One region of the Nonomuraea sp. NPDC049625 genome, then DNA from elsewhere that is predicted to be linked to it. Evidence: riboswitches for the same ligand, from Rfam matches in the RefSeq annotation. Region 1 holds a riboswitch; the other holds the start of a gene.
What was found. Region 1 has a riboswitch for cobalamin ahead of cobN (cobaltochelatase subunit CobN). Riboswitches for the same ligand answer to the same signal wherever they lie in the genome.

Region 1 (9,775 bases):
AGCCTGGCCAGGGCCACCGCCCTGACCCAGACGGTGGCCGGGGCGGCGGCCGGGTCAGCGGTGGGGCCGGGGACCGGGGCGGCGCCGGGGTCGGCGGCCGTGGCTGGGCCCGTGGTCGAGTCGGCGGTCGTGGCTGCGCTCGGGGTGGTGGCGTGGGCGGCTCCCAGTGTTGCCGCTTGCCAGACCGTCGCCGCGCTCGGGCTGGAGGCGCGGGCGGTCCCGGCGCTGGCGGAGGTGGATTGCGGCCGGTGGCAGGGCCTGCCGTACGAGCGGGTCGCCCGGGAGGAGCCGGACGCGCTGGCGAGCTGGCTGACCGACCCGCACGCGTCCCCGCACGGCGGTGAGAGCCTGGCCGCGCACGCCGAGCGGGTCGCCGCCTGGCTCGAGTCCGTACGCGCGGAGCCCGGCGTCGTCGCCGTCTGCGACGCGGGCGCCATCCGGGCGGCGCTCGGCCACGCGCTCGGGCTGGACCCGCTGAGCGCCGCCCGTTTCGATCTCGCGCCGCTGTCCGTCACCGAGCTGACCGTCACGCGCGCCGGCTGGCGGGTCGCCCATGTCAACCGGAAGGTTCTGATTTGATCGTCACATATCCGTTCAGCGCGGTCGTCGGGCTCGACGACCTGAAGCTGGCGCTGGTGCTCAACGCGGTCTCGCCGAGGGCGGGCGGCGTGCTCGTACGCGGGGAGAAGGGCACCGCCAAGTCGACCATCGTGCGCGCGCTGGCCGCCCAGCTGCCCGCCGTGAACGTGGTGCCCGGATGCCGGTTCGCCTGCGACCCGGCCGCGCCCGACGCCGGATGCCCGGACGGGCCGCACGAACCCGGGGGCCAGGGGCTGGAGCGCCCGGCCGCGCTGGTGGAGCTGCCGGTCGGCGCCTCGGAGGACCGGCTGGTCGGCTCGCTGGACGTGGAGCGGGCGCTGACGGAGGGGGTGAAGGCGTTCGAGCCGGGCCTGCTGGCCGCCGCCCACCGCGGCGTCCTCTACGTGGACGAGGTGAACCTCCTCCACGACCACCTCGTCGACCTGCTGCTCGACGCGGCGGCCCTGGGCACGTGCTACGTGGAGCGCGAGTCGGTGTCGGTACGGCACGCCGCCAGGTTCCTGCTGGTCGGGACCATGAACCCGGAGGAGGGAGAGCTCCGGCCGCAGTTGCTGGACAGGTTCGGGCTGACCGTCGAGGTCAAGGCGTCCAGGAACCCGGAGGAGCGCGCCGAGGTGGTGCGCAGGCGGCTCGCCTTCGACGCGGACCCCGGCGCGTTCGCGGCCCGGTGGGCGGCCGAGGAAATGGCGCTGGCGAGCCGGATCGCGCGGGCCCGCGCCCGGGTGCCGGGTGTGCGGCTGCCCGACGCGCGGCTGCGGCAGATCGCGACCGTGTGCGCGGCGTTCGAGGTGGACGGCCTGCGGGCCGACCTGGTGACGGCGAGCACCGCCATCGCCCACGCGGCCTGGCAGGGCAGGGACGTGGTGACCACCGAGGACGTGCGCGCCGCGGCCCGGCTGTCGCTGCCGCACCGGCGGCGGCGCGATCCGTTCGACGCGCCCGGGCTGGACGAGGCCCTGCTGGACGAGCTGCTGGCGAGGACGTCGGGGGATGAGGAGGATCCGGACGATCCCGACGGCGGAGGTCCTGATATTTCCGGACCTGGTGGGCCGGAGGGCTCGCCGACGACGGCCGGAGAGGGCACCCCGCCATCCGGCGGCTCGGAAGGCGGTTCTGAAGGCGGTCCTGACGGTGGCGAACCCGAGGGCGGTGGTCCCCAAAGCAGGCCCGGGCTGGATGGCGGGCACCGGCAGGACCGCGCGTTTGACGGGAGCTACCCGACGGCTGCCGACGATGCCGCCCAGGCGGCCGGGAGCAGGGAAATGCCGCCGGGCGTCGAGGGCACAGCGCCCGATGGTGCGGCGCCGGAGCACACCGGAGGGCCGGAGAAGGAAGCGGCCGGGCGGGTGGCCGGGGTGGCGGCGCCGTACCGGGTGCCGTTGCTGGAGGTGCCCGGGGTCGGCGAGGGCGCGGCGGGGCGGCGGTCGCGCTCGCGCACCCCGCACGGCCGGGCCACCGGCTCGCGCCGCCCCGCCGGACGCGTGCGCGACCTGCACGTGACGGCGACGGTGCTGGCCGCCGCCCCCCACCAGTTGCGGCGCGGGCGCCGCGGCCCCGGGCTGGTGCTGCGCGAGGACGACCTGCGCGAGGTGGTGCGCGAGGGCAGAGAGGGCAACCTCGTGCTGTTCGTGGTGGACGCGAGCGGCTCGATGGCGGCGCGCAAGCGGATGACCGCGGTCAAGACGGCGGTCCTCAGCCTGCTGCTCGACGCCTACCAGCGGCGCGACAAGGTCGGCCTGGTCACCTTCCGCGGCCGGGGCGCGGCGGTTGCGCTGCCGCCGACCTCGTCGGTGGAGGCGGGCGCGGCGCGGTTGCGTTCGCTGCCGACCGGCGGGCGCACCCCGCTGGCGGCCGGTCTGGCGCGGGCCGCCGAGGTGCTGCGCGTGGAACGGCTGCGCGACCCCGCGCGGCGGCCCCTTCTGGTGCTGGTGACGGACGGGCGCGCCACGGCGGGCGGCGACGTGGACCGGGCGGCGGCGCTGCTGGAGGGTACGGCGGCGGTGGTCGTGGACTGCGAGAGCGGCCCGGTACGGCTGGGCCTGGCGGTCCGGCTGGCGGCCCGGTTGCGGGCCCGTCTCGTCTCCCTCGACTCCCTGGCCGATCTCGGCTCGGTGGTGCGCGATCACAGGAAGGCGGTCTGAGCATGCCGCAGGGAAAGCCCGCCGTCGTCCCCGACGACGGCCTCACCACCCGGCAGCGCCGCAACCGGCCGCTGCTGATCGTGCACACCGGTCCCGGCAAGGGCAAGTCGACGGCGGCGTTCGGGATGGCGTTGCGGGCCTGGAACCAGGGCTGGCCGGTCGGGGTGTTCCAGTTCGTGAAGTCGGCCAAGTGGCGCATCGGCGAGGAGCGGGCGCTGAAGGTGCTCGGGGAGACGGGCGAGGGCGGCTCGGTGACCTGGCACAAGATGGGCGAGGGCTGGTCGTGGATCCAGCGGCCGGGCGCCGAGGAGGATCACGCGGCCGACGCCCGTGAAGGGTGGGAGCAGATCAAGCGGGATCTGGCGGCCGAGACGTACCGGTTCTACGTGCTGGACGAGTTCACGTACCCGCTGAAGTGGGGCTGGCTGGAACTGGACGACGTGGTGGCCGCGCTCGCCGGACGGCCCGGCAACCAGCACGTGGTGATCACCGGCAGGGACGCGCCCGAGCGGCTGATCGAAGTGGCGGACCTGGTGACGGAGATGGGCAAGGTCCGCCACCCCATGGATTCTGGGCAGAAGGGGCAGAAGGGCATCGAGTGGTAGTTCCCCGGCTCGTCATCGCCGCGCCGTCGTCGGGCAGCGGCAAGACGACGGTGGCCACGGGGCTGATGGCGGCGCTGCGGGCGCGCGGGCTGCGCGTCTCGCCGCACAAGGTGGGCCCCGACTACATCGACCCGGGCTATCACGCGCTGGCCACCGGGCGTCCCGGCCGCAACCTGGATCCGTGGCTGGTGGGTGAGGAGCGCGTACGGCCGCTGTTCCGGCACGGGGCGGCGGGGTGCGACGTGGCGGTGGTCGAGGGCGTGATGGGGCTGTTCGACGGCAAGGGGGACACCGACTTCGCCTCGACCGCTCACGTGGCCAGGCTGCTGGACGCTCCCGTCGTGCTGGTGGTGGACGCGGCGCGGCAGAGCAGGTCGGTGGCGGCGGTGGTGCACGGGTTCGCCACGTTCGACCCCCGGGTGCGGGTGGGCGGGGTGGTGCTGAACCGGGTGGGCTCGGACCGGCACGAGGAGCTGTGCCGCTCCGCGCTGGCCGCGGCGGGGATGCCGGTGCTGGGCGCGATCCGCCGCGACGACGCCGTCTCCACGCCGTCGCGGCATCTGGGGCTGGTGCCCGCCGCCGAACGGGAGGCCGAGGCGCTGGCCGCGGTGGACCGGCTGGCCGCGCTGGTGACCCGCTCGTGCGACCTCGACGCGCTGCTCCGGCTGGCGGCGTCGGCCCCGCCGCTGGACGCCGTCCCCTGGGAGCCCGCGCGGGGGGAGCGGACGAACCGGCCGGTGGTGGCGGTGGCGGGCGGGGCTGCGTTCACGTTCGGCTACGCCGAGCACGTCGAGCTGCTGCGGGCGGCCGGGGCGGACGTCGCGGTGTTCGACCCGCTGCGGGACGAGCGGCTGCCGGACGGGACCGCGGCGCTCGTCATCGGCGGCGGCTTCCCCGAGGTGTACGCCGCCGAGCTGGCCGCCAACGAGCCGCTGCGCGCGCAGGTGGCGGCCTTCCGCGGCCCGATCGCCGCCGAGTGCGCCGGGCTGCTCTACCTGTGCGAGGAGCTGGACGGGCAGCGGATGTGCGGGCGGGTGCCGGGCCGGGCACGGATGACGCCGAGGCTGACGCTCGGCTACCGGGACGCGGTCGCGCTCAGGCGTTCGCCGCTGACGGAGCCGGGCGAGCGCTTTCGCGGGCACGAATTCCACCGCACCGCCGTCGAGTACGCCGGCGAGCCGTTGTTCCGCTGGGAAGGCGGCGCCGACGGATTCGGCGACGCCCAGGTGACCGCGTCCTACCTGCACCTGCACTGGGCCGGGCAGCCGATGACGGCTCAGCGGCTGGTGTCGTCCTCCAGGTCGCCCTCGGTCTTGAGGTAGACCTCCTGCAGGCCGCGCAGGACCTCCGGGTCGGGGTGCTGCCACATGCCCCGCTCGGCGGCCTCCAGCAGGCGTTCGGCGATGCCGTGCAGGGCCCAGGGGTTGGACTGCGCCATGAACGCCTGGTTCTCCGGGTCGAGCACGTACGTCTCGGTGAGCTTGTCGTACATCCAGTCGGCGACCACCCCGGTCGTGGCGTCGTAGCCGAACAGGTAGTCGACCGTGGCGGCCAGCTCGAAGGCCCCCTTGTAGCCGTGGCGGCGCATCGCGGCCAGCCAGCGCGGGTTGACGACCCTGGCCCGGAAGATGCGAGAGGTCTCCTCCGACAGGGTGCGGGTGCGGACGGCGTCGGGGCGGGTGCTGTCGCCGACGTACGCGGCCGGGGCCCTGCCGGTCAGCGCGCGGACGGTGGCGACCATCCCGCCGTGGTACTGGAAGTAGTCGTCGGAGTCGGCGATGTCGTGCTCGCGGGTGTCGACGTTCTTGGCGGCCACCGCGATCCTGCGGTAGGCGTCCTCCATCTGCGGGCGGGCCGCCACGCCGTCGAGGTCGCGGCCGTAGGCGAAGCCGCCCCACACCGCGTACACCTCGGCCAGGTCGGCGTCGTCGCGCCAGTTGCGGCTGTCGATCAGGGGCAGCAGCCCGGCCCCGTACGCGCCCGGCGCCGACCCGAAGACACGCATGGTCGCCTGGCGCTCGTCGCCCCCGGTCGCGGCGACGTGGGCGCGCACGTAGTTGTCCTCGTACGGCTCGTCCAGCCCGGCGGCCAGCCGTACGGCGTCGTCGAGCATGGCCACCACGTGCGGGAACGCGTCGCGGAAGAAACCGCTGATCCGGACCGTCACGTCGATCCTGGGACGGCCCAGCTCGGCGAGCGGGATCGGCTCCAGGGACGTGACCCGGCGTGAGGCCTCGTCCCATTCGGGGCGGATGCCGAGCAGGGCCAGCACCTCGGCCACGTCGTCGCCCGCCGTGCGCATGGCGCTGGTGCCCCAGACCGACAGCCCCACCGAACGCGGCCACTCGCCGGTGTCCGACCGGTAGCGCTCCAGCAGCGACTCGGCCATGGCCTGGCCGGTCTCCCAGGCGAGCCGGCTCGGGACCGCGCGGGGATCGACGGAGTAGAAGTTGCGGCCTGTCGGCAGCACGTTGACCAGGCCGCGCAGCGGCGAGCCGCTCGGCCCGGCGGGAACGTAGCCGCCGTCCAGGGCGTGCAGGACGTGGTCGAGCTCGTCGGTGGTGCGGGCCAGGCGTGGCACCACCTCGGTGGCGGCGAACTCGAGGACCCGCGTCACCAGGTCGCGCCGCTCGCCGGGCAGCTCGCGCGTGACCTCCCGCGTGACCTCCTCCGCCGCCTCCGTCGCCCAGCCGCGTTCCTCCATGGCCTCCACCAGCGCCCGGGCGGTCGCCTCGGCCCGGTCCACGCTGCCGAGCCCCGCCGTGCCGTCCTCGGCCAGGCCCAGCGCCTCACGCAGGCCGGGCAGCGTCTCGCGGCCCGACCACATCTGCCGGGCGCGCAGCATCGCCAGGACCAGGTCCACGCGCACCTGCCCGGCCGGAGCCTGCCCGAGCACGTGCAGGCCGTCGCGGATCTGCGCGTCCTTGACCTCGCACAGCCAGCCGTCCACGTGCAGGATGAAGTCGTCGAACTCGCTGTCGTGCGGCCGGTCCGCCAGCCCCAGGTCGTGGTCGAGCCGGGCGGCCTGGATGAGCGTCCAGATCTGCGCCCGGATGGCGGGCAGCTTGGCCGGGTCCATGGCCGCGATCGTGGCGTGCTCGTCCAGGAGCTGCTCCAGCCGGGCGATGTCGCCGTACGTCTCCGCCCGCGCCATGGGCGGCACCAGGTGGTCCACCAGCACGGCGTGCGCCCGCCGCTTGGCCTGCGTGCCCTCGCCGGGGTCGTTCACCAGGAACGGGTAGACCAGCGGCAGGTCGCCGATGGCCGCGTCGGTGCCGCACGCGGCGGACATGCCGGCCGACTTGCCGGGCAGCCACTCCAGGTTGCCGTGCTTGCCCACGTGCACCATCGCGTGCGCGCCGGAGCCCGCGAACTCGGCCGACAGCCAGCGGTAGGCGGCCAGGTAGTGGTGGCTGGGCGGCAGGTCGGGGTCGTGGTAGATGGCGATCGGGTTCTCGCCGAAGCCGCGCGGCGGCTGCACCATCACCACCAGGTTCCCCGCCCGCAGCGCCGCGAGGACGATGTCACCCTCGTGCACGAACAGCTCGCCCGGCGGCGGCCCCCAGTGCCGCTCCATCTCAGTCCGCAGCTCCTCGGGCAGGGTGCGGTACCAGCGCTCGTAGGACGCGGCGGAGATGCGTACCGGATTGCCCGCCAGGTGCTCCTCGGTCAGCCAGTCCTGGTCCTGGCCGCCGGCGGCGATCAGCGCGTGGATGAGCGCGTCGCCGTCCTGCTCGGCCACGCCCGGGAAGCCCTCGCCGAGGTCGTAGCCGGCCTCGGCGAGCCTGGCCAGCAGCCTGACCGTGCTGGCCGGGGTGTCCAGGCCGACCGCGTTGCCCACCCGGGAGTGCTTGGTCGGGTACGCCGACAACATCACGACCAGGCGGCGCTCGGCGGGCGGGGTGTGCCGGAGCAGCCCGTGCCGTACCGCGATGCCCGCCACCCGGGCGGCCCGCTCGGGGTCGGCGACGTAGACGGTCAGCCCCTCGGGGTCGATCTCCTTGAACGAGAACGGCACCGTGATGATCCGCCCGTCGAACTCCGGGATGGCCACCTGCGAGGCGGCGTCCAGCGGCGACAGCCCGTCGTCGTTCTCCTCCCACGCCTGCCTGCCGGTGGTCAGGCAGAGTCCCTGCAGGATCGGCACGTCGAGCGCGGCCAGCGCGCCCACGTCCCACGCCTCGTCGTCGCCGCCCGCGCCCGCCGTCGCGGGGCGCGAGCCGCCCGCCGCCAGCACGGTCACCACCAGCGCGTCGGCGGCGCGCAGCGTGTCGAGCAGCTCGGGTTCGGCGGTGCGCAGCGAGGAGCAGAACACCGGCAGCGCCCGGCCGCCCGCCTCCTCCACGGCCGCGCAGAGCGTCTCCACGAACGCGGTGTTGCCCGCCAGGTGATGCGCCCGGTAGTAGAGCACCCCGATCACGGGTCCCGGCCCGGGCCGCGCGTCGCGTTCCAGCAGCCCCCAGGAGGGCGTGGCCTCCGGCGGCGCGAACCCGTGCCCGGTCAGCAGCACCGTGTCCGACAGGAACGCGTGCAGCTCGGCCAGGTTCGGCGGCCCGCCGTGGGCCAGGTACGCGTGGGCCTCGGCGCAGACGCCGCCGCTGACCGTGGACAGCTCCATCAGCTCGGCGTCCGGGGCCTGCTCGCCGCCCAGCACCACCACCGGCAGAGGGCCGGCCAGCAGCGCGTCCAGGCCCTCCTCCCAGGCGCGCCGCCCGCCGAGCAGGCGCACCACGACCACGTCGGCGCCTTCCAGCAGGGCGGGCAGGTCCTCGGCCGCCAGCCGGGCCGGGTTGCCCAACCGGTAGGCGGCACCGCTCGCGCGAGCGCTGAGCAGGTCGGTGTCGGAGGTCGAGAGCAGCAGGACGGTACGGCTGTCGCCAGGCACGGCGCAATCCTCCCTCGGGGTCCTCGCCCCGGGTCGCGGGTGTCGCGGCGGCCGGAGTCTCCTGGCTCCCGGATCAGCGCTCACCCCGGCCTTCCCACCCGTCGCCGGGCAGTGGCCTGCGGTGGGGTTCGCTCCCCGGTCACAGTGGCGGGACCGCGCCGGATTCGCACCGGCTTCCTCCCTAGCCATCGCCTACAGGGAGCCTACGACAAGAGCGACCCCCGCCAGAAGTGGCGTTACCATCCTGATCGTGTCCATAGCCGACTTTTCCGGACGTATGCGCCCCGACGCCTGTCCGGGGGCGCTACAGGTGCACGAGGCCGCCGACGGCCCGCTGGCCCGCGTCCGCCTGCCCGGCGGCGCGATCTCACCCGCCCGGCTGCGTGAGCTGGCCGCCTGCGCGGCCGACCTCGGCTCGGACGTGATCGAGCTGACCTCCCGGGCGAACGTCCAGGTGCGCGGCCTGCGCTCACCCGCCGCCTTCGCCGAGCGGATCGCCGCCGCCGGACTGCTGCCGTCGCAGGCGCACGAGCGCGTACGCAACATCGTGGCCTCGCCGCTCGGCGGTCGCACGGGCCCCGGCCTGCTGGACCCGCAGCCCCTGGTGGCGGCGCTGGACCGGGCGCTGTGCTCGCGGCCCCGGCTGGCCGGGCTGCCGGGACGGTTCCTGTTCGCGGTGGACGAGGGCAGCGGCGACATGCTCGCGCTGGGGGCCGACGTCACGTTCTTCGACGGGCGGCTGCTGCTGGCGGGCGTGGACGCCGGGCTCGCCGTGGGGGCGGACGTGGCCGCCGAACTCATGATCGCCGCCGCCGAGGCGTTCCTCGACGAACGGCCGGAAGGGGATCGGGGCGCGTGGCGGATCGCGGAGCTGGACAACGGCCCCGCCCGCATCGCCACCCGACTCCGCACCACCACCGCCCCCCACGACCGCATCGCCCCCCACGACCACACCACCACCGCCCCCCGCGATCGCACCGGCACTGCCGACCGCGCCGCCGAGGCCCGCTCCGGGCACCAGCCGCACGCCGGGCCGGCCCCGGACGCCGAGATGTGGGCACCGCCCGCTCCGGTCGTCCGGGATACGGTCTCGGCGCCGCGTGCCGGGCGGGTCGAGCAGCGGGACGGGCGGGTGGCGCTGGAGGTCGTGGTGCCGCTCGGACGGCTGTCCGCCGCCCAGGCAAGCGCCATCGCCGCAGCGGCCGAGGTGAACGGCCCGGCCGGCACCACCGGCGCGCCTGGTCCGGGAGGCGCCACCGGCGTGCCCGATCCGGGAGACGCCACCGCGTCCGACCCGGGAGACGCCACCGGCGTGCCGGTCCGGCTGACGCCGTGGCGGACCGTCGTACTCCTCGACCTGCCGCCCGCCGCCGGCCGGGCGGCGCGAATGCTGGAGGCGGCCGGGCTGGTGACGGACCCGGCGTCGCCGTGGGCCGGGGTGAGCGCCTGCACCGGCCGTCCGGGCTGCGCCAAGTCCCTGGCCGACGTCCAGGAGGACGCGCGGCGCTGGGTGGCGACCCTGGACGGCCGTCCGGCGACGCCCG
Region 2 (9,775 bases), on a different contig from region 1:
GCGGGGAGACAGGCGGATCCTCACGCCCCTCCATGGAGCAGCGGCCCGGCAGACGACACGAAAGGTCACCTGTGCCGCTCCAGGGATTCGAACCCTGAACCTCCGCCTCCTGAAGACGGCGCCTCTGCCAGTTGGGCCAGAGCGGCTGGGCCCCGGGCTTGGCTGGCGTGGGCCGGCCCGGGGCGGGGGCCGGGTCCGGCCGGGGGGCGCCAATCCCGCCGGTCAGGCCGTGGCCCGCGGCCCTCTTCTTTCAGGGCCGCTGTCCGAGTGGCAGGATTCGAACCTGCGGTGCTCCTGCTCCCAAGGCAGGCGGGCTGACCAAACTGCCCCACACTCGGTCGTCAATAAATAAGCCGCCCCGGTGCACTCCGGGACGGCTTTCCGATAATCGGCTCGGTTATCCGGAAAGCCCTTGCCACAGGCGGGGGTAGCTCACTTCGCTGCCTTTCTTTCGTGCGGCTGGACAATGTCCACGGTAAAGGAATGATCGGCGGCCTTGCCACACATTTATTTCTGCGCGCGCGATTCCGGGGTCTCCACGCGGAAGTGGGGCAGGGACTCGGGGTAGTTGTCCCTGACGTGGTTGACCAGGAACTCGCGTACGTCGCACTTGAGGTCCCACGAGGACGGCGAGTCCGCGGCGCTCATCAGGGCGCGCAGTTCCACCAGGCCGTTCGGCAGCACGTCGGTGACCTGGAGCGTCCAGTCCTTCTGGTCCCACAGCGGGTTGCCCTGCAGGAACTCGTACAGCGCCTCCCGGAGTTTGGGCACCGGCACCGACCAGTCCACGCGCAGGAACACGACGGCGAGGACGCGGCTGCCGTGCCGGGTCCAGTTCTCGAACGGGTTCTGGGTGAAGTACGACACCGGCAGGACCAGGCGGCGCTCGTCCCACAGGCGCACGACGACGTAGGTGAGGGTCAGCTCCTCGATCCGGCCCCATTCGTTCTCCACGACGACCACGTCGTCGAGCCGGAGCGCGTCGCTGAAGGCCAGTTGGAGGCCGGCGAGGGCGTTGCCGATGGTGGGCTGGGCGGCGATGCCGACGATGGCGCCGGCGATGCCCGCCGAGGCCAGGATGCCCGCGCCGAGCGCGCGGACCTGCGGGAACGAGAAGAGCATCGCGCCGATCGCGATCACGACGATGACCGCGGCGGCGATGCGGCGGACCAGCCCGATCTGCGTCATGATCCGCCGCGCCCGGCGGTTGCGCTCCCCTTCGACCAGCACCAGCCGGTCGAGCACCACGTCCGTCAGCGCGTACGTGGCCTGCACGATCAGCCAGGTGACGGCGGCGATGGTGGCCAGGCCGAGCACCCGGTTGACGGTGGCCGCGACGGCCTTCGCGTCCGCGCTCGCGCCGAACATCCCCGGCGCGAACGCCAGGTTGAAGGCCGCCACGACCGCCACGGTGAAGGCGGACCACGTGCAGTGCTCCACCAGGTGCCGGGGGAACGCCCATTTGCGTCCGGCCCTGTTCAGCACCCTCCGGACCAGCTCAACCAGGAGGATCGAGCCGATCACCGAGATTACGAGAATCGGCCAGCCTGCTGGAGACTGCACGCCTATGCCCCCAATGTCTAGAAAGTCTCGTCAAAGGTCACATTGCCCTCAACTGCCACTTGATACGCAGAGACACGCCGTTCGAAGAAATTGGCCAGCTCCTGCACGTCCTGCAGCTCCATGAACGCGAAGGGGTTGGCCGAGCCGTACCTCGTGGGCAGGCCCAGCCTGGCCAGCCGCTGGTCGGCGACGTATTCCAGGTATTGGCGCATCTGTGCGACCCCCATGCCGGGCATGCCGTCCCCGCAGAGGTCCTCGGCGAAGGCCAGCTCGGCGGCCACGGCCTCCTCCACCATGAGGGTAACCTGTTTGCCCAGCTCATCGTCGAAAAGGTCGGGCTCCTCGGCCCGCACGGTCTCCACCACGCTGAAGGCGAACTCCATGTGCATGGACTCGTCGCGGAAGACCCAGTTCGTCCCGGTGGCCAGGCCGCCGAGCAGGCCCCGGGAGCGGAACCAGTAGACGTACGCGAAGGCCCCGTAGAAGAACAGGCCCTCGATGCAGGCGGCGAAGCAGATGAGGTTGAGCAGGAAACGCCGGCGGTCGTCCCGCGTCTCCAGGCGCTGCAGCTCGTTGATCGAGTCGATCCACTTGAAGCAGAATTCCGCCTTGTCGCGGATCGAGGGGATGTGGTCGATCGCGGCGAAGGCCTTCACCCTTTCGGCGGGATCCGGCAGGTACGTGTCCAGCAGCGTCAGATAGAACTGGACGTGCACGGCCTCCTCGAACAGCTGCCTGCTGAGATAGAGGCGCGCCTCGGGCGCGTTGACGTGCTGGTAGAGGTTGAGCACGAGGTTGTTGGCCACGATGGAGTCGCCGGTGGCGAAGAACGCGACCAGCCGGTTGATCAGGTGCCGCTCCTGCGGCGTCATCCTGGCCAGGTCGGCGAGGTCGGTGTGAAGGTCCACCTCCTCGACGGTCCACGTGTTGCGGATGGCCGCGCGGTAGCGCTCGTAGAAGTCCGGGTAGCGCATGGGCCGCAGCGTGAGGTCCATACCTGGGTCGAGCAGCACAACAGTCTCCTTACTGGCAGGCTTCGCAGGTCTCGGGGTTCTCCAGGGAGCAGGCGATCGCCTCTGCGGCGGCCTCCGTGGGGGCCGCCTGGACGGTGGTCTGGGCGATGCGGGTGGCGGGCCGGGAGCGCAGGTAGTACGTGGTCTTCAGGCCCCGCTTCCAGGCGTAGGCGTACATCGACGAGAGCTTGCCGATGGTCGGGCTGGCCATGAAGAGGTTCAGGGACTGGGACTGGTCGATGTACGGCTGGCGCGCGGCGGCCAGGTCGATCAGCGCCTTCTGCGGCAGCTCCCAGGCGGTGCGGTAGAGCACCTTGAGGTCGTCGGGGATGCCGGGGACCGTCTGGACCGAGCCGTCGGCCCGCTTGATGTCGTCCCGCAGCTGCTGCGTCCACAGCCCGCGCGCCTGCAGATCGGCCACCAGATACCGGTTGACCTGGAGGAACTCGCCCGACAGCGTCTCGCGCTTGAACACGTTGGACACCTGCGGCTCGATGCACTCGTAGCAGCCGGCGATGGAGGCGATCGTGGCGGTGGGCGCGACGGCGATCATGAGCGAGTTGCGCAGGCCGGTGCGGGCGACCTTCTCCCGCACGGCGTCCCAGCGCCGCGTGCTCGTGACGTAGTGGTCCGGGTGCAGCACTCCCCCGGCCGCCCGCGTCTCGGCGTACGACGGGTGCCGGCCGCGCTCGGCCGCCAGGTCGGCCGAGGTGTCGTACGCGGCCAGCGCGATCTCCTCGGCGATCCTGGTGGACAGCTCCAGCGCCTCGGGCGAGTCGAACGGCAGCCGCAGCGTGAAGAACACGTCGGCCAGGCCCATGACGCCGAGCCCGATGGGCCGCCAGCACTTGTTCGCCGCCTCGGCCTCGGGCGTCGGGTAGAAGCCCAGGTCGATGGTCCGGTCCAGGAAGCGCACGGCCGTTCGCACGGTGCCGCGCAGCCGGTCCCAGTCCAGGTCACCGGCCAGGTCACCGGCCAGGAGGTGGGCGGCCAGGTTGATCGAGCCGAGGTTGCAGACCGCGGTCTCGGCGTCGCTGGTGACCTCCAGGATCTCGGTGCACAGGTTCGACAGGTGGATGACGTTCCCGGGGCGGCCGGTCTGGTTGGAGGTGCGGTTGGCGGCGTCCTTGAAGGTCATCCAGCCGTTCCCGGTCTGGGCGAGCGTGCGCATCATCCGGCCGTACAGGGTCCTGGCCGGGATCTGCCGGACATGTCGCCCGGCGGCCTCGTACGCGCGGTACGCCCGCGTGAACGCGTCACCGTACAGGTCGGTGAGGTCGGGCACCTCCTTCGGGTCGAACAGCGACCAGACCTCGTCCGCCTCCACCCGGCGCATGAACTCGTCGGGCACCCAGTTCGCCAGGTTCAGGTTGTGGGTGCGGCGGGCGTCCTCGCCGGTGTTGTCGCGCAGCTCCAGGAACTCCTCGATGTCGGCGTGCCAGGTCTCCAGGTAGACGCAGGCCGCGCCCTTGCGCCGCCCGCCCTGGTTGACGGCCGCGACGGACGAGTCGAGCGTGCGCAGCCACGGGACGATGCCGTTGGAGTGGCCGTTGGTGCCCCGGATCAGGGAGCCGCGCGAGCGCACCCGGGTCCAGGCGATGCCGATGCCTCCGGCGTACTTCGACAGCCGCGCCACCTGCCCGTACCGGTCGTAGATCGCCTCCAGCTCGTCGCGCGGCGAGTCGAGCAGGAAGCACGACGACAGCTGCGGGCGGCGCGCGCCCGAGTTGAACAGCGTGGGCGAGCTGGGCAGGTACGACAGCGTGGACATGAGCGCGTAGAGCTCGGCGGCCTCCGCCACCGACTCCGACAGCCCGCAGGCCACGCGGAGGAAGAAGTGCTGCGGGCGCTCCAGCACCGCCCGCGTCTCGGGGTGGCGCAGCAGGTAGCGGTCATAGACGGTGCGCAACCCGAAATACTCGAACCGGTCGTCCGCCGCCACGGAGACCAGCGCGTCCAGCTCGGCGGCGTGCGCGGCGACGAACTCCGCCAGCCCGTCCTGGATCAGCCCGGCCGCGTGGGTGGCGGCGATGGACTCGGAGAACGTCCGCACCCCGTGCGCGGCGGCCTCGTCGGCGATCTCCTCGGCCAGGAGCCGGGCGGCGACCCGGGAGTTGGCCGGGTCGGTGATGACCCGGGCGGCGGCCTCCTCGATGGCCAGGCGGCGATCGACCTCGATGATCTGCGTCACGTGCTCTCTCCTCGCGAGCTCGTCCCCCGTGAGGGCGCGCGAGAGCACGGCGGCACGGATCATCCCCCGGCCGTTTCGCTCCCCGGCCCTCCCGCGAGGCCATGGTCACTTCGTGCCGGGCGGGCGGCCCGGGCACACCGCTGGCAGGTCTTCGGGCTCGCGGGCGCGCGCATCGCTCCTAATGGCCGTCGCTTCCCAGATCGCTCCAGTGCACCTGACGGCGGTCGTTCCCGCTCACCGCTGCGGGGCAGCCCCGGAATCACACCGGGTTCCCTTTTGCTCCGCCTCCGGAGAGGCGAACCAGCGACGAGCAGGATCCTACATCTAGTGGCCGTTCCCGCAACTACCCCAGCATGTTGTGGCCTTGGTGGTGCCGAGCAGACCGAGATCCCGCAGGACGGCGCGGGTGCGCTCGACCTCGGAGCCCAGCCACTGCTTGAAGTCGGCGCCGCTGAGCGGGATCGAGATCCAGCCCGCGGACCGGCAGGCCGCCTCCCAGTCGGCCGATCCGGTCACGTCCTCGCACATGCGGATGGCCGATTCGCGGCTCTCATCCGTCATGCGCTCGGGCCCGAAGGCCGCCGCCCAGTCCACGAAGTCGACCCGTACGCCGGACTCCAGCAGCGTCGGCGCGTCGAGGCCGGGCACCTGCCTGGCCGAGGACACCGCGAGCGCCTTGACCTGGCCGGCCTTGATGCTCGCGCGCCAGTCGGCCAGCGGGCCCGCGGCCGCCGCGGCCTTGCCGGACAGCAGCGCGGTGACGGCCTCCTGGCTGCTGGGGTAGCCGGTGTACTCGAGCTGGCGGGTGTCGGCGCCGAGCCCCCTGGCGATCAGGCCGAACAGCAGGTGGTCGGGCTCCCCCTGGGGCCCGCCCGCCAGCTGCGTCTGGCCCGGACTGGCGAGCAGGTGGGCGCCGAACGCCTCGAAGTCCCCGAACGGCGAGTGGACGGGCACGACCACGACCTCGACCTCGCCGGTGAGCCTGGACAGGGGGGTCGCGGTGTCGAGGAGGGTCTGGCCGTTGTTCAGCTCGGCGGCGGCCAGCGCGGGCAGCCCGCTCACCATGATCCTGGTGCCCGCGCCGGTCTCGTATCCGGCCGTCCGGGCCGCGCCGGCGAACGCCTGCCCGACGCGCTCCCAGCGGCGCCCCTGAGGGCCGATCGAGTATCGGGCGCGCAGGCCCGCCGCGCTCCCGGCGAAGCGCTCCGTCCCGCAGCCGGCCGCGCACGCGGCCAGGCCCAGCCCCCATGCGAAGAACCGCCGACGGCGCATGTGCCTCTCCCCCGAGCATCGCGAGTCATCGCTCACTCTAAGTTATCGACACAATACGCAGAGATACACATATCTCTCATAGTGGCTTTTTGCCGACCCCGGCCATCAGGGACGACGGCAGCGACCAGTCCCCCACCAGCTTGGGCCGGTCGGGACGCCAGTCGACGGCCTGTACCAGGCCCGGCGGCTCCAGCGGGAAGTCGCCGAAGAAGGCGCGGATCTCGGCGGGCGTGCGGTCGGTGCCGCCGCTCGGATCGTCCGAGGAGGCGCCCCGGTAGCGCTGCCCGTCCTCCAGACGGCCCATCGAGGTGGCGTGGGTGATCACCAGGTAGCTGCCCGGCGCCAGCCGCTCGCGCAGGGTCGCCAGAGCCTGCTGCGGCCGCGCCGAATCCGGCAGGAAGTGCAGGATCGACACGAGCAGCACCCCGACCGGCCGGCGCAGGTCCAGGAACCCGCCCGCTCCCGCCAGCACCGCGTCGGGATCCAGGAGGTCCGCCTCGACGAGCGCGGCCCTGCCCGAGTGTCCGAGCAGGGCCGTGGCGTGTGCTGCGACGACCGGATCGCGATCGACGTAGACGACCCGGGCCTCGGGCGCCACCTCGTGCGCGCTGCCCTGGGTCGGCAGCCCGCTGCCGAGGTCGAGGAACTGCCGTACCCCGGCGGCGGCCACGTAGCGCACGGCACGCTGGAGGAAGGCCCGGTTTGCGCGGGCCAGCGGGACCGCCTCCGGGATCAGCTCGGCGAGCTGCTCGATGGCCTGGCGGTCGACCGCGAAGTTGTCCTTCCCGCCGAGCATGTAATCGTACATGCGTGCGAGATTGGGCCTCTCAGCGTCGAACTGCCGCACGTATCGAATTTATGTCGTCCGCAGCAAGATAACGAGGTTTGAGGCCAAATTAGCCTGTTTATTCAACCGTGACGCTCTTGGCGAGATTGCGAGGCTTGTCCACATCCCGGCCGAGCGCCACCGCGGCATAGTACGCGAGCAGCTGAAGCGGGATCGTGAGCAGGATCGGGTCCAGCTCGATCTCGTTCTTGGGGATCACGATCACGTCGTCGGCCAGCTTGACGTCGGGCTCGCGGTGACCGACCATGAGCACCTGCCCGCCGCGCGCGCGGATCTCGCCCAGCGTGGTGAGGTTCTTGTCGAGCAGCTCGTCGTCGGGGACGATGGCGACCGTCGGCATGTCGGGGCCGATCAGCGCGAGCGGCCCGTGCTTGAGCTCGCTGGCCGGGTACGCCTCGGCGTGCACGTACGAGATCTCCTTGAGCTTCTGCGCACCCTCCCTGGCCACCGGGTAGCCGCGCACGCGGCCCACGAACATCATGCTCGGGTGCTTGGCGTACTTCTGCGCCAGCTCGGCGATCTTGTCGCTCTGGGTGAGGATCTCCTCGATCTGCCCCGGCAGCCTGCGCAGGCCGTCGACGATGCGCCGCCCGTCGGCGGGCGACAGGTCGCGCACCCGGCCCAGGTGCAGCGCGAGCAGCGCGAACGCCAGCGACGTCGAGGTGAACGCCTTGGTCGAGGCCACCGAGACCTCGGGACCCGCGTGCAGGTAGATGCCGCCGTCCACCTCGCGGGCGATGGCGCTGCCGACCGCGTTGACGATGCCGATGACGCGGCCGCCCTTGCGCTTGAGCTCCTGCACGGCGGCGAGCGTGTCGTACGTCTCGCCCGACTGGCTGATGGCGACGTAGAGCGTGTCGGGGTCGACGACCGGGTTGCGGTAGCGGAACTCGCTGGCGGGCTCGGCGTCGGACGGGATGCGGGCCAGCTCCTCGATGAGCTGCGCCCCGATCTGTCCCGAGTAGTACGCGGACCCGCAGCCGATGATCTTCACCCGGCGGAAGCCCCGCGTCTCGCGGGCGTCCATGTTGAGCCCGCCCAGGTGGGCCACGTGGAAGCGCTCGTCGAGCCGGCCGCTCATCGTACGGGTGATCGTCTCGGGCTGCTCGGAGATCTCCTTGAGCAGGTAGTGCTCGTAGCCGCCGGTGTCGTAGTGGCCGGCGTCCCAGTCGACGGTCAGCGGCTCCTTGGCGGTCTCGCGGGCGTCGCTGGCGAAGGTGTGGAAGCCGTCGGCCTTGAGCACGGCCAGCTCGCCGTCCTCCAGGTGCACGACCTGGCGCGTGTAGCGGACGAGCGCGGCCACGTCGGACGCGGCGAACATCTCCTTCTCGCCGATGCCCAGCACGATCGGGCTGCCGTTGCGCGCCACGACCACCTCGCCGGGGCGTTCGCGGTCGATGACCGCGATGCCGTACGTGCCGACGATGCTCTTGAGCGTCTTCCTGACCGCCTCCTCCAGGGAGTCGTTCTCGTCGGCGGCGCGCGCGATCAGGTGCGCGAGCACCTCGGTGTCCGTCTCGGAGGCGAACACCACGCCGTCGGCCTCCAGCTTCGCGCGCAGCTCGCCGGCGTTCTCGATGATGCCGTTGTGCACGACCGCGATGCGCTCGTCGGAGGAAAGGTGGGGATGGGCGTTCTCGTCACTCGGCACGCCGTGCGTGGCCCAGCGGGTGTGCCCGATGCCCAGGGTGCCCTTGAACCTGGCCGGCACGACCTTGGCCAGGTCCGCCACGCGGCCCTTGACCTTGCGTAGCTTGAGCCCCCGGTTGGACACCACGACCCCGGCCGAGTCGTACCCCCGGTACTCCAGACGCTGCAGGCCCTCCAGCAGGATGGGCGCCGCGTCCCGTGGGCCGACATAGGCCACGATTCCGCACATCGAGGTCTCCTCTTCATCCGTAGACGATCCTGCGCAGCTGCCGCAGGGACAGCTCCGGTGCCGCGACCCGCCGACCGCGTAATTCGGCGGCGATCCTGGGGAAGATCTCGTCGTTGGTGTGGCCGACCGTTTTCAGCTCGGCGTGCCGGCGGCGGACGTACTCCTCGACGGACTCGGAGAAGTACGACAGCACGTCGGCGATCACCTTCGCCGCCTCACCCGGGCCCAGCGGGCTCGTCTCGGTGAGGTGGACGATGAGGTCTTCGTAGGGATGTCGTGCCGGGGACACAGACGAGGACATTACGCATCTGGAACGAGACACTTCAACATCCTGCCCGAAATCGGGCAGGAATTAACTCGAACGCCTGTCTAGAGCAGGCTGCCGCGGCCCCAGCCCTTGCCGAAGCGCCACCAGGCGAAGGCGCCGGCGACGAGACCGAGCCCGACGAGGACGGCCGCGGGACGGACCGTGCCCGCGACGTCACCCCTGACGGCGGCCTGGAGCATGGTGGTCGCCCAGTATCCGGGCGAGATCGGCGCGATGGCCTGCGCCCAGGCGGGCATCATCGCGTACGGCACCAGCGCACCGCCCAGCGCGCTGACCGACAGCGCGGCGATGTTGCAGAGCGTGCTCAGCTCCCCCTGGCTGCGCACCACCCCGGCCAGGGCCGTGCCGACGCCGAGCAGCGTGAAGCACCACGCCGCCACGGCCAGGCCCAGGGCCGGCGGCCACGCCGTCCCGGCCGGCCGCAGCCCTACCGCGATCATCCCGTACGCGAGCAGCACGACCTGCTGGAGGACCAGCACGGCGAACACCGGCAGGGCCTTGCCGATCATGATCTCCGGGACGCGGGCCCTGGTGGCCTTGAGGCGGTCCCAGGTGTGCCAGGTGCGTTCGGCGAGGCCGGCCGTGGCCACGTCGGCCATCGACAGCACCGAGAACATGACCAGCAGTCCCGTCACGACCTGGGCGGGCTCGCGCAGCATCGACTTGAAGACGAGCATGAGGA

Region 2: it holds a riboswitch for cobalamin, as region 1 does, so the genes downstream of both, AB0J87_RS13830 (ribonucleoside-diphosphate reductase subunit alpha) here and cobN (cobaltochelatase subunit CobN) in region 1, are expected to answer to the same signal.

Annotation. Positions count from the first base shown of each region.
Region 1 is NZ_JBFAOQ010000008.1:162,758-172,532, reverse strand. It holds gene AB0J87_RS32750 (histidine phosphatase family protein) at 1-579, shown strand, start outside; gene AB0J87_RS32745 (VWA domain-containing protein) at 576-2,741, shown strand; gene cobO (cob(I)yrinic acid a,c-diamide adenosyltransferase) at 2,744-3,346, shown strand; gene AB0J87_RS32735 (cobyrinate a,c-diamide synthase) at 3,340-4,668, shown strand; gene cobN (cobaltochelatase subunit CobN) at 4,623-8,231, opposite strand; cobalamin riboswitch at 8,286-8,411, opposite strand; gene AB0J87_RS32725 (precorrin-3B synthase) at 8,482-9,775, shown strand, end outside.
Region 2 is NZ_JBFAOQ010000003.1:59,671-69,445, forward strand. It holds tRNA gene AB0J87_RS13810 (tRNA-Leu) at 73-146, opposite strand; tRNA gene AB0J87_RS13815 (tRNA-Pro) at 263-338, opposite strand; gene AB0J87_RS13820 (mechanosensitive ion channel domain-containing protein) at 508-1,524, opposite strand; gene AB0J87_RS13825 (ribonucleotide-diphosphate reductase subunit beta) at 1,581-2,576, opposite strand; gene AB0J87_RS13830 (ribonucleoside-diphosphate reductase subunit alpha) at 2,587-4,767, opposite strand; cobalamin riboswitch at 4,892-5,087, opposite strand; gene AB0J87_RS13835 (tripartite tricarboxylate transporter substrate-binding protein) at 5,092-6,039, opposite strand; gene AB0J87_RS13840 (SAM-dependent methyltransferase) at 6,116-6,886, opposite strand; gene glmS (glutamine--fructose-6-phosphate transaminase (isomerizing)) at 6,945-8,765, opposite strand; gene AB0J87_RS13850 (hypothetical protein) at 8,779-9,066, opposite strand; gene AB0J87_RS13855 (ABC transporter permease) at 9,135-9,775, opposite strand, start outside.